Regions from separate parts of the Nonomuraea sp. NPDC003709 genome, predicted to be linked through region 2. Evidence: riboswitches for the same ligand, from Rfam matches in the RefSeq annotation. Region 2 holds a riboswitch; each other region holds the start of a gene.
The links. Region 2 has a riboswitch for S-adenosylmethionine ahead of ABZX61_RS42915 (GNAT family protein). Riboswitches for the same ligand answer to the same signal wherever they lie in the genome.

Region 1 (3,268 bases), on a different contig from region 2:
CTGCCACCGCGCCGGTTGCTGGGCCAGGGCGGGGCCGGGTCAAGGAATGGTACGGAAACGCATCCCTAACTCGGACACGGGGAGGAATACAAGGAACCGGGGGGAGATAACACCATGAAGAGAGTTGTGTTTGATGTCGCGGCGTTGATCGCACGGGTGGTGACCGGCGTGATCTTCTTGGTCCACGGCGCGCAGAAGTGGGAGGGCGGCCTTGCGGCCACGGGGCAGGCGTTCAAGGGGATGGGGATCCCGATGCCGGAGCTCGCCGCCATGTTCGCGACCCTCATCGAGATGGCGGGCGGCATTTTCCTGATCCTGGGCCTGCTGGTGCGCCTGGTGGGGCTGCTGCTGCTGATCAACATGCTGGGCGCCATCACGTACGTGCACGCGGGGCACGGGGTGCTGTCCAGCGCCGGCGGCTGGGAGCTGCCCGGCGCGCTCGGGGCACTGGCCCTGTTGTTCCTGGCGCTGGGGGGCGGCCGGATCGGGATCGACGGGATCTTCGCCGCGATGTTCCGCCGGCGCTCGGAACGCCGGGCCGCCGAGGAGGAAAGCGCCGCGCGGCCACAGCGTCCGGAGCCGTCGAACGTCACGACCAGGCCCGCCGGCCTCACGACGCCCGCCGAGGCGCCTCGGGTGCCCAGGCAGCCGACCGAGCACCGGGCCGGCGGGGTCAACGACGACGACATGAGGGACATCGACGCCCTGGTCTCCGACGAGCCGCCGCCGCACCGCAAGCCGCCGAACCGCTCCGACGCCGTCTAGCGGCCGACTCAGCGATTCACGAGGTCCCGCACGGCCTCGACCAGCCGGTCCACGTGCTCCTGCGTGGAGCCGATGCCGATGGAGGCCCGCACCGCGGAGGCGGTGCCGTCCTCACATCCGCCGTCGGCCTCACCCAACAGGTGCCGGACGAACGGGTGCGCGCAGAACTTGCCGTCGCGCACCCCGATGCCGTACTCGCCGGACAGCACCTCGGCCACCTCGCGGGCCGAGTAGCCGGCCACGGTGAACGACACGATGCCGACGCGCGGGTGGTCGTCCCCCCACAGCGACAGCTCCCGTACGCCCTCGATCGAGGCCAGCCCCGACCGCAGGCGCGCGATCAGCCGCTCCTCCTCCCGCACCAGCGCGGTCCAGCCGGTGGCCGTGAGCGCGTCGCAGGCGGCGGCCAGGGCGATGGCGCCCAGCACGTTCGGGGTGCCCGCCTCGTGGCGCGGCTCCGGGTCGTCGTGCCACTCGGTGTCGTCGCCCACGGAGCGCACCGCGCCGCCGCCCTTGAGGTACGGCTCGCCGTCCGCGAGCCAGTCCCGCCGCCCGATCAGCACCCCGGCGCCGAACGGCGCGTACAGCTTGTGCCCGGAGAAGGCGACGTAGTCCAGGTCGAGCGCGGTCAGGTTGAGCCGCCGGTGCGGTACGAGCTGGGCGGCGTCCACCAGGATGCGGGCGCCGTGCCGGTGCGCGACGTGGGCCAGGGCGGCGATGGGCCACAGCTCGCCGGTGACGTTGGAGGCGGCGGTGACCACGAGCAGCTTGGGGCCGTCGATGCCGGCCAGGGCCGCGTCGGCGGCGCGGACGGCCTCGCCGGGGAAGGCGGGCGGCGCCAGCCGTACGGACTTCTCCCAGGGGAGGAGAGAGGCGTGGTGCTCGGTGTCGAAGACCACGGTGGTGGTGCCGGCGGGCAGGCAGCGGGCCAGGAGGTTCGTGGCGTCGGTGGTGTTGCGGGTGAAGATCACCGCGTCGTCCGGGCGGGCCCCGACGAACGCCCGCACTGTGTGGCGGGCCTGCTCGTAGCGGGCGGTGGTGAGCTGCGAGGCGTAGCCCGCGCCCCGGTGGACGCTGGAGTAGGCCGGGAGCGCGGCGGTGACGGCGGCGCTGACCGGCTCGAGACAGGGGGCGCTGGCGGCGTAGTCGAGGTTGGCGTAGCCGACGAGCCGGCCGCCCTTGACCGGCACCTCGAGGTCGGCCCCGAGCACGGCGGGGATCGGCCTGCCCGTGGTAACCGGGACGGCCTCGGCCTCGGCGGCGCGAGCGGGGACGGAGCTGAAGATCGTCAACGTGGACACGGCACATCTCCCTCAGGGTCATCGGACCCCTGGAAGCAGCCACGGAGCCCGCGCTTGCCCGCCACACTTCGTGACGGACCAGGTCTTCACCCGGGGCACCCCGCCGCGGACGCGAGGGTTGCCGGCCAGCTAGCCGGGGCTTGTCGCTGGCACTCATGACCTACGGCGGAGACTATAACCCAATCCCCTCCATCGATCGCAAGTCGGTGAACTTATCCGGCGGCTGACTCGTTGCTACCGGAAATCCCGCTCATGTGTCATGGAGGTGCGTAAATGTTGGACTGGGTAACCGACCCGCAGATCTGGATCGGTTTCTTCACCCTGGTCGCCCTGGAGATCGTGCTGGGGATCGACAACATCATCTTCATCTCCATCCTGGCCGGGAAACTACCTTCCGAACAGCGGGACAGAGCCCGGGTGCTGGGCCTGGGCGCGGCCCTGATCACCCGGCTGCTCCTGCTGCTCGCCCTGTCGTGGGTGGTGCAGCTCACCGAGCCGCTGTTCGCCGTCTTCGGTCACGAAATATCGGGACGCGACCTGATCCTGCTGCTCGGCGGCCTGTTCCTGCTGGGCAAGAGCGTCACCGAGATCGGCCACAGCATGGACGGTCCCGTGGGCAAGGACGGGAAGAAGGCCGCGGTCGCCTCCTTCGCCTCGGTGATCATCCAGATCATGGTGCTGGACATCGTGTTCTCGCTCGACTCCGTCATCACCGCCGTCGGCATGGTCGACACGCTCGGCGTGATGATCGCGGCGGTCGTGGTGGCGGTGCTGGTGATGCTGTTCGCCTCGGGACCGATCAGCAGGTTCGTGGACCGGCACCCGAGCATCAAGATGCTGGCGCTGTCGTTCCTCGTGCTGATCGGCGTGGTGCTCATCGCCGAGGGCTTCGGCCAGCACATCCCCAAGGGCTACATCTACTTCGCGATGGCGTTCTCGCTCGTCGTCGAGCTGCTGAACATCCGGATGCGGAGCAAGCGGACGGCGCCACAGGAGGATCCCACTCCTTAAGATGAAATAGTGCGATTTGACCCTTGGGATCCGGATTTCGTGGCGCACCCGTACCGGGTGTACGACGAGCTGAGGCGCGAGGCGCCGGTCAGCTACTTCGAGCCGACGAACCAGTGGCTGATCTCACGTCATGCCGACGTGAACGCCCTGCTCAGGGACCGCCGCCTGGGGCGGTCCCACCTCCACGTGGC
Region 2 (3,268 bases):
CGCACCCTCGGCCAGACGACAGGTCCCGTACGCCTTGGCCTGCTTACGGACGAACGCACACGGCAGACCGGTGTGCCGGCCAAGCGCGGTGACCACCGGAATCCCGCCCATCTCAAGCCCGGCCAACACCTCGATGTCCCCCGGGACCACGGGCGCCATCGCCCGAGCGATGTCATCCAGCAGAACGGGATCACCCTCGAACTTGTACTTGTCGAAGTACTCGGTGGCGGTACGTCCTGAGCGGAGCACGAAGTGGCCGGTGAGGTGGGCTGCGGCATGAATCCTGCGAGCCAGGTCAGAGCGCGTCACAGGCACCCAGTCTCCCAGAGGTATGGCGGACGCGCTCAGGGCCGCCCACACAGCCGAGAAGCAAGAACGGCCTCACCTCATGGTGGGCGGGTGCCACGTCCCGAGGTCCCACTCCTCGATCTCGCAGACGCCCTCTGGATACGCCTGCCTCGCAACCTGCCGCATCGATCAAGGCACTTTTGCATTGTTACCCACAGTTATGGGCATATAGCTCTCCGTATCGCTAATAGGCCGTCTTGTCCGAAAGATGCCTATTTGTCGGGGAATGGAGGCATCGACGATGCGGAACGGCCGAACCATACTCGTCAGCACGTTCACGGCTACGCTGCTGCTGACCGCAGGCTGCACCTCGGGTGGCTCGAACCCACCACCGCCCGCCGGCCCACAGGAGCGGGCCCTCGCAGCCAAGCTGTCGATCATCCCGGCGAACGGCACGAAGAAGGTGCCCCCGGACGCCGGGGTCAGTGTCAAGGCCACCGACGGCAAGGTCACCAAGCTGACCGTCGCCGACGCCAAGGGGCATGAGGTCCGCGGAACCCTCGGCGCGGACGGGACGTGGCACCCCACGTGGCCGCTGCGGCCCTCGACCGCGTACACGGTCAGCGCGCAGGCGACCGGCAGGGACGGCAAACCCGTCACCGCGCGGGCCACGTTCACCACGCTCAAGCCGAAGCGGGTGCTGGAGAGCGGCATGTCCCCGCTGGACGGCGAGAAGGTCGGCGTCGGCATGCCCGTCCAGCTCCTGCTGTCGCGCCCCATGACCGCCAGGAGCGACCGGGCCGCGGTCGAGAGGTCGCTGGAGGTGCGGATGTCGAAGCCGGTCGAAGGCGCGTGGAGCTGGGTGAGCGACCGCGAGGTCCAGTTCAGGCCGCGCGAGTACTGGCCTGTCGGCGAGAAGATCACGGTGGTCGCGCACCTGGCCGGGCTGCGCGCGGGCCGGGACCTGTGGGGCACCAGGGACCGCAGCCTGACGTTCACGGTCGGCGACGAGCACATCACCAAGATCCGCAATGCCACCCACCGGGCGGTCGTGCGGGAGAACGGCAAGGTCGTCAAGGCCATCCCGGTCAGCCTGGGCAAGAAGGGCGACGAAAGCTGGTCCGGCGTCATGATCGCCCAGGAGAAGGCCGCGTCGACCCTCATGGACTCGGCCACCATCGGCAGGCCCGGCGAGTACTACGCCCATACCAAGTGGAATGTCAGGATGACCTACAGCGGCATGTTCTTCCACGCCGCGCCCTGGTCGACCGGCGCGCAGGGCAACAGCAACGTCAGCCATGGCTGCGTGAACGCCAGCATGGCCAACGCCCGCTGGTTCTACAACTTCACGCAGCGGGGAGACATCATCGAGGTCACGGGGACGTCGCGGAAGCTCGAGTTCGGCAACGGGCCGACGCCGTGGGCGAAGTCATGGGACGACTGGCTCGCGGGCAGCGCCCTCGGCAGGTCGATCAACGCCTGATGGGAGAAACCGCGTCGGTTTGATTGGGCGGACCCGCTTGCGAATTGACGGTGTCCGCCTGTGCGGGCATGATCTCGACTCGGTAGTTCATCCAGAGGATCTGAGGGACCTGGCCCTGTGACGGTCCGGCAACCTCCCCGGCGGGAAACCCGCGGGAAAGGTGCCAATGCCAGGAACGATGAGGGAGAGCTGATGAGCGTGCGGCTTGATGTTCCTGTCCTTTCCGGGGATCTGGTGCGGTTGGAGCCGCTGGCGATGCGACATGCGCCGGATCTCGCGGAGGCGGCCGAGGAGGATCGGTCGTCCTACGACTTCACGCTGGTGCCTCGCGCTCGCGAGATACCGGACTACCTGGCGGCCCAGCTCGTCCGCGACGGGCTGACCCCATTCGCGCAGGTTCGGCTTACCGACGGCAAGGCGGTGGGCTGCACCGGCCTGTGGGATCCCCGCAGGTGGCCGGACCGGCCGGACCTGCGCGCGATCGAGATCGGCTTCACCTGGCTGGCCGCCTCGGCGCAGGGCACCGGGATCAATGCCGAGGCGAAGCTGTTGCTGCTGTCGTATGCGTTCGACACGCTCGGCGTTGCCCGCGTCGACCTGAAGACCGACGCCCGCAACCACCGGTGCCGCCAGGCCTTGGAACACCTCGGCATCCCCTTCGAGGGCGTGCTGCGCGCCTGGTCCATGTCGTGGGCGCACGGGGAGGAGGGCAAGGTCCGCGACTCGGCCATGTTCGCAGTGGTCGCCGAAGACTGGCCAACCGTCAAACCGGCACTGCAAGCCCGTCTCACCGCCGTGAGCTCCCGTTCGCCGGCCCTCTGAGAAGCTTCGGCTGGGTGCGGTGAGGCGCCCCTGAGCGTCTGAACACTGCCTGTCGGTAAGTTCGGCGCCCACCAGCTTGGCCGCCCGGTGGCGGGACTCGACCCGTGCCTGACCCGTCACGCCGCCTTGTCACGGGGTCCGGAGCGGACCCCGTGACACGAGGTTGACATCCCATCAAGCAGCGTCGAGCGCTGCGGTGATCTTGCGGGTCATCTCGACCAGAGTGGGACTGGGCCGGCCCTGGTGGGTACGGGCGGCTGCTTCGAGGGCGACGCTGACGGTGCTGCGGAAGTTGTCGGCCTCGGCCGGATCCTGCTGCTTGAGCAGGCTCATGGATGCGGTCAGGGCCGGCAGCACCAGGTCGGCGAGGTCGGCGACGGACTTGCCGTACTTCACGCCCTTGGGCGCCTTGGTGAGCACGTGCCCTACCAGGCCGGTCGCGGAGGTCAGGGCGATGGAGCCCTCGGTGGCGACCTTGTGGGCCGAGCCGGCGGCACCAGCGGCGGACATCAGGGAGACGGCGCCCCACGCGGCGGTCCGCAGGGTGAGCTTGTCCTGGTCGATGAGGGTGATGGACATGGTGCTGTACTCCTTCAGGTCTGCTATGAAACGGGCTTCCACGGGGGGCGGGGGCGAGCTGGGCGTGCCCCGGTTCGCGCTCTGTGCATTCACTGT
Region 3 (3,268 bases), on a different contig from region 2:
CCCTCGCCACTGACTTCGGCGTTGCCCCCGGTGTAGGTGCGCAGAATGGTGGGAATCCGCACCGAAACGCTCATGGTTTAACTCGCCTTTCCTGGTTGTCAGACAGTCGCGCGGAACGCGTCGAGGGAGGGCCGGATCACGGCTGTGGGCTGGGCGTCGTCGCTGATCGCGTCGAGTGTCTTGAGCCCGTCGCCGGTGTTGAGGACCACGGTCTCGGCCTCGGGGTCGAGCCGCCCGCTCTCGGCGAGCTTCTTCAGCACGCCCACGGTCACCCCTCCCGCGGTCTCGGCGAAGACGCCCTCCGTCGAGGCCAGGAGCTTGATCGCGGCCACGATCTCGGCGTCCGTGACGTCCTCGACGGCCCCTCCGGTGCGCCGGGCGATGTCGAGCACGTACGGCCCGTCGGCCGGGTTGCCGATGGCCAGCGACTTGGCGATGGTGTCGGGCTTGACCGGCTGCACGACGTCGTGCCCCGCCTTGTACGCGGTGGAGACCGGCGAGCACCCGGCCGCCTGCGCTCCGAAGATCTTGTACGGCGTGTCCTCGACCAGCCCCAGCTGCACCAGCTCGCGGAAGCCCTTGTCGATCTTGGTGAGCTGCGAGCCGGAGGCGATGGGGATGACGATCTGCTCGGGCAACCGCCACCCGAGCTGCTCGGCGATCTCGTACGCGAGCGTCTTGGAGCCCTCGGCGTAGTAGGGCCGCAGGTTGACGTTGACGAACCCCCACTTGTCACCCAGCGGGTCGCCGATCAGCTCGGAGCAGAACCGGTTGACCTCGTCATAGGTGCCGTCGATCCCGATCAGCTTCCCGCCGAACACGCGAGCCATGGCGATCTTGGCCGCTTCGAGGTTGGCCGGGATGAACACGCACGCCTCGAGCCCGGCGCGCGCCGCCGCCGCGGTGACCGCGCCCGCGAGGTTGCCCGTGGAGGAGCAGGAAAGGGTGTGGAAGCCGAAGTTACGCGCCGCCTCGACGGCGATGGCGACGACCCGGTCCTTGAAGGAATGGGTGGGGTTGCCCGAGTCGTCCTTCACGTACAGGTTCTTGAGACCGAGTGCGCGTCCGAGGTTTCCGGCCTTGACCAGTTTGGTCCAGCCGGGGTTCATATTGGGCTTACTGGCGACGTCAACCGGCACCGGGAGCAGCGACCGGTAACGCCAGATGTTGGCGGGACCAGACTCGATGTCGGAGCGGGTCACCGTACCGAAGGAATAGGCCGCTTCGAGCGGCCCGAAACACTCCAGACACGCGAAGCTCGGACCGAGCGGGTAACGCGTGCCGCACTCACGGCAGGACAGACCGACAGCAGGACCAAAGTCGAGCGACATGAAGCGAGGCCTTCCCTCATCTTCGCCTGCGGCCACCTTGACCGCAGACCGGAATTGGCACCTTGTCCCGGTCGGCCTCGCCCTGTCGCGAGTCTCAAACCGGGAGGGTTGCCGGGGCTTCGCAGGGCCGGTCCCTCCACCCCTCTGGATGAGCAATATTCAGTTGTTGAAAAGGACTCTACCCGTCCATGGGGCCCAAATGGCCACCCGTCTCAAGATGCGAGACGTGGCGTCTCAGCGATAATCATCACCCAGCACTCCCTGCACGTATTTGCGGGCCTGATGAATGCGCGACTTGGCGGTGCCCAGGGGGATGCCGAGCTGCTCGGCCACCTCGTTGTAGTCGAGCTGGACGATGTCGCGCAGCACCAGCGCCTGCGCCAGGTCGGGCTTGTCGGCCTCCAGCGCCTCCATGGCGTCGAGCAGGTCGAGCCGCGAGCCTGCGATCACGCTCACCCGCGCCACGTCCGGCTTCTGCGTGGGCAGCTCGTCCGAGGTCTGCTCGGCCGCGCGGCGTTTGAGCGACCTGTACGTGGTGCGCGCGCAGTTGGCCGTCACGATGTGCAGCCAGGTGCTGAACCGCGCCCGGCCCTCGAACCGGCCGATGTTGCGCGCCACGGCCAGCAACGTGTCCTGCGAGGCTTCCTCGGCATCCTGGTGATAGGGGAGGATCCGGGCGCAGTGTCGCATCACATCGGGCTCGATCCGCGCCAGGAGCTCGCCAAGTGCGCGATGATCTCCTCCTGCGGCCGAGCGGGCGAGTTCCTCGGTTAGCTCATCTAGCGCCATAGCTGGGATCCTATGGGCGAAGGGAGCGTAGATGAACAGCGTCCTGGTGGCCTCCAACAGAGGGCCCGTTTCCTTTACCGTCTCGGACGACGGCGAGCTGACCATGAAACGCGGTGGCGGCGGCCTGGTTTCGGCACTGTCCGAGGTGGCCAGGAAGGACGGCATGCTGTGGGTGTGCGCGGCGCTGTCCGACGGCGACCGCAGCGCCGTGCGCCTGGTGCCCGGCGGCCGGATCGACCACGCCGGCTACGACACGGGCCCGGTGCGCATGCTCGACATCCCGCCCGCCACCTTCCACCGCGCCTACAACGCCGTGGCCAACTCCACCCTGTGGTTCGTCAACCACCTGCTCTACGACATCCCCAACTCACCCAACTTCGGCACGAGGTTCGAGCGCGAGTGGGAGTCCTACCGCGACTACAACGGCGCGTTCGCGCTGGCGCTGGCCGAGGAGGCCGGCCACGGCGCCCGCGTCATGGTGCAGGACTACCACCTGACGCTGACCCCGGCGATGCTCCGCGCCGAGCGGCCCGACCTGCGCATCGCCCACTTCAGCCACACCCCGTGGGCGCCCCCCGAATACTTCTCGCTGCTGCCCGACGAGGTGGTCGGAGAGGTCCTGGAGGGCATCCTGGGGGCCGATCACGCCGGGTTCCTGGCCGACAGGTGGGCGCAGGCGTTCATGGACTGCTGTGAGGCGCTGCTGGGCGCGGAGGTCGACCGCGTGGGCCGCAGCGTCACCCACGAGGGCCGGACCACCCGCATCGGCGTGCACAGCCTCGGCGTGGACGGCGACGCGCTGTGGGAGCGTGCCGTCGAGCCCGACGTCGAGTCGCACATGACCGCGCTCAGGGAGCAGGTGGGCGACCGCCGGCTGATCGTCCGCATCGACCGCACCGAGCTGTCGAAGAACATCGTGCGCGGCCTGGTGGCCTACCGCGAGTTCCTCGCCGCGCACCCGGAGTGGCACGGCAAGGTGGTGCACCTGGCGTTCGCCTACCCGAGCCGGCACGACCTGCCCGAATACCGCGAATACACCGCGTCGGTGCTGCGCTGCGCGCAGGAGATCGAGGACGAGTACGGCACCGAGGACTGGGACCCGCTGATCCTCAACGTCAACGACGACTACCCGCGTTCGCTGGCCGCGT

Region 1: it holds a riboswitch for S-adenosylmethionine, as region 2 does, so the genes downstream of both, ABZX61_RS11260 (aminotransferase class V-fold PLP-dependent enzyme) here and ABZX61_RS42915 (GNAT family protein) in region 2, are expected to answer to the same signal.
Region 3: it holds a riboswitch for S-adenosylmethionine, as region 2 does, so the genes downstream of both, thrC (threonine synthase) here and ABZX61_RS42915 (GNAT family protein) in region 2, are expected to answer to the same signal.

What each region holds. Positions count from the first base shown of each region.
Region 1 covers NZ_JBEXMW010000003.1:555,385-558,652, forward strand. The annotation lists gene ABZX61_RS11255 (DoxX family protein) at 115-765, shown strand; gene ABZX61_RS11260 (aminotransferase class V-fold PLP-dependent enzyme) at 774-1,985, opposite strand; SAM riboswitch class IV at 2,112-2,227, opposite strand; gene ABZX61_RS11265 (TerC family protein) at 2,340-3,077, shown strand; gene ABZX61_RS11270 (cytochrome P450) at 3,087-3,268, shown strand, end outside.
Region 2 covers NZ_JBEXMW010000018.1:148,242-151,509, forward strand. The annotation lists gene pyrE (orotate phosphoribosyltransferase) at 1-309, opposite strand, end outside; gene ABZX61_RS42910 (Ig-like domain-containing protein) at 590-1,771, shown strand; SAM riboswitch class I at 1,856-1,956, shown strand; gene ABZX61_RS42915 (GNAT family protein) at 1,964-2,593, shown strand; gene ABZX61_RS42920 (hypothetical protein) at 2,768-3,172, opposite strand.
Region 3 covers NZ_JBEXMW010000055.1:28,766-32,033, reverse strand. The annotation lists gene ABZX61_RS64210 (MoaD/ThiS family protein) at 1-74, opposite strand, end outside; gene thrC (threonine synthase) at 99-1,331, opposite strand; SAM riboswitch class I at 1,345-1,486, opposite strand; gene ABZX61_RS64200 (RNA polymerase sigma factor) at 1,566-2,120, opposite strand; gene ABZX61_RS64195 (trehalose-6-phosphate synthase) at 2,152-3,268, shown strand, end outside.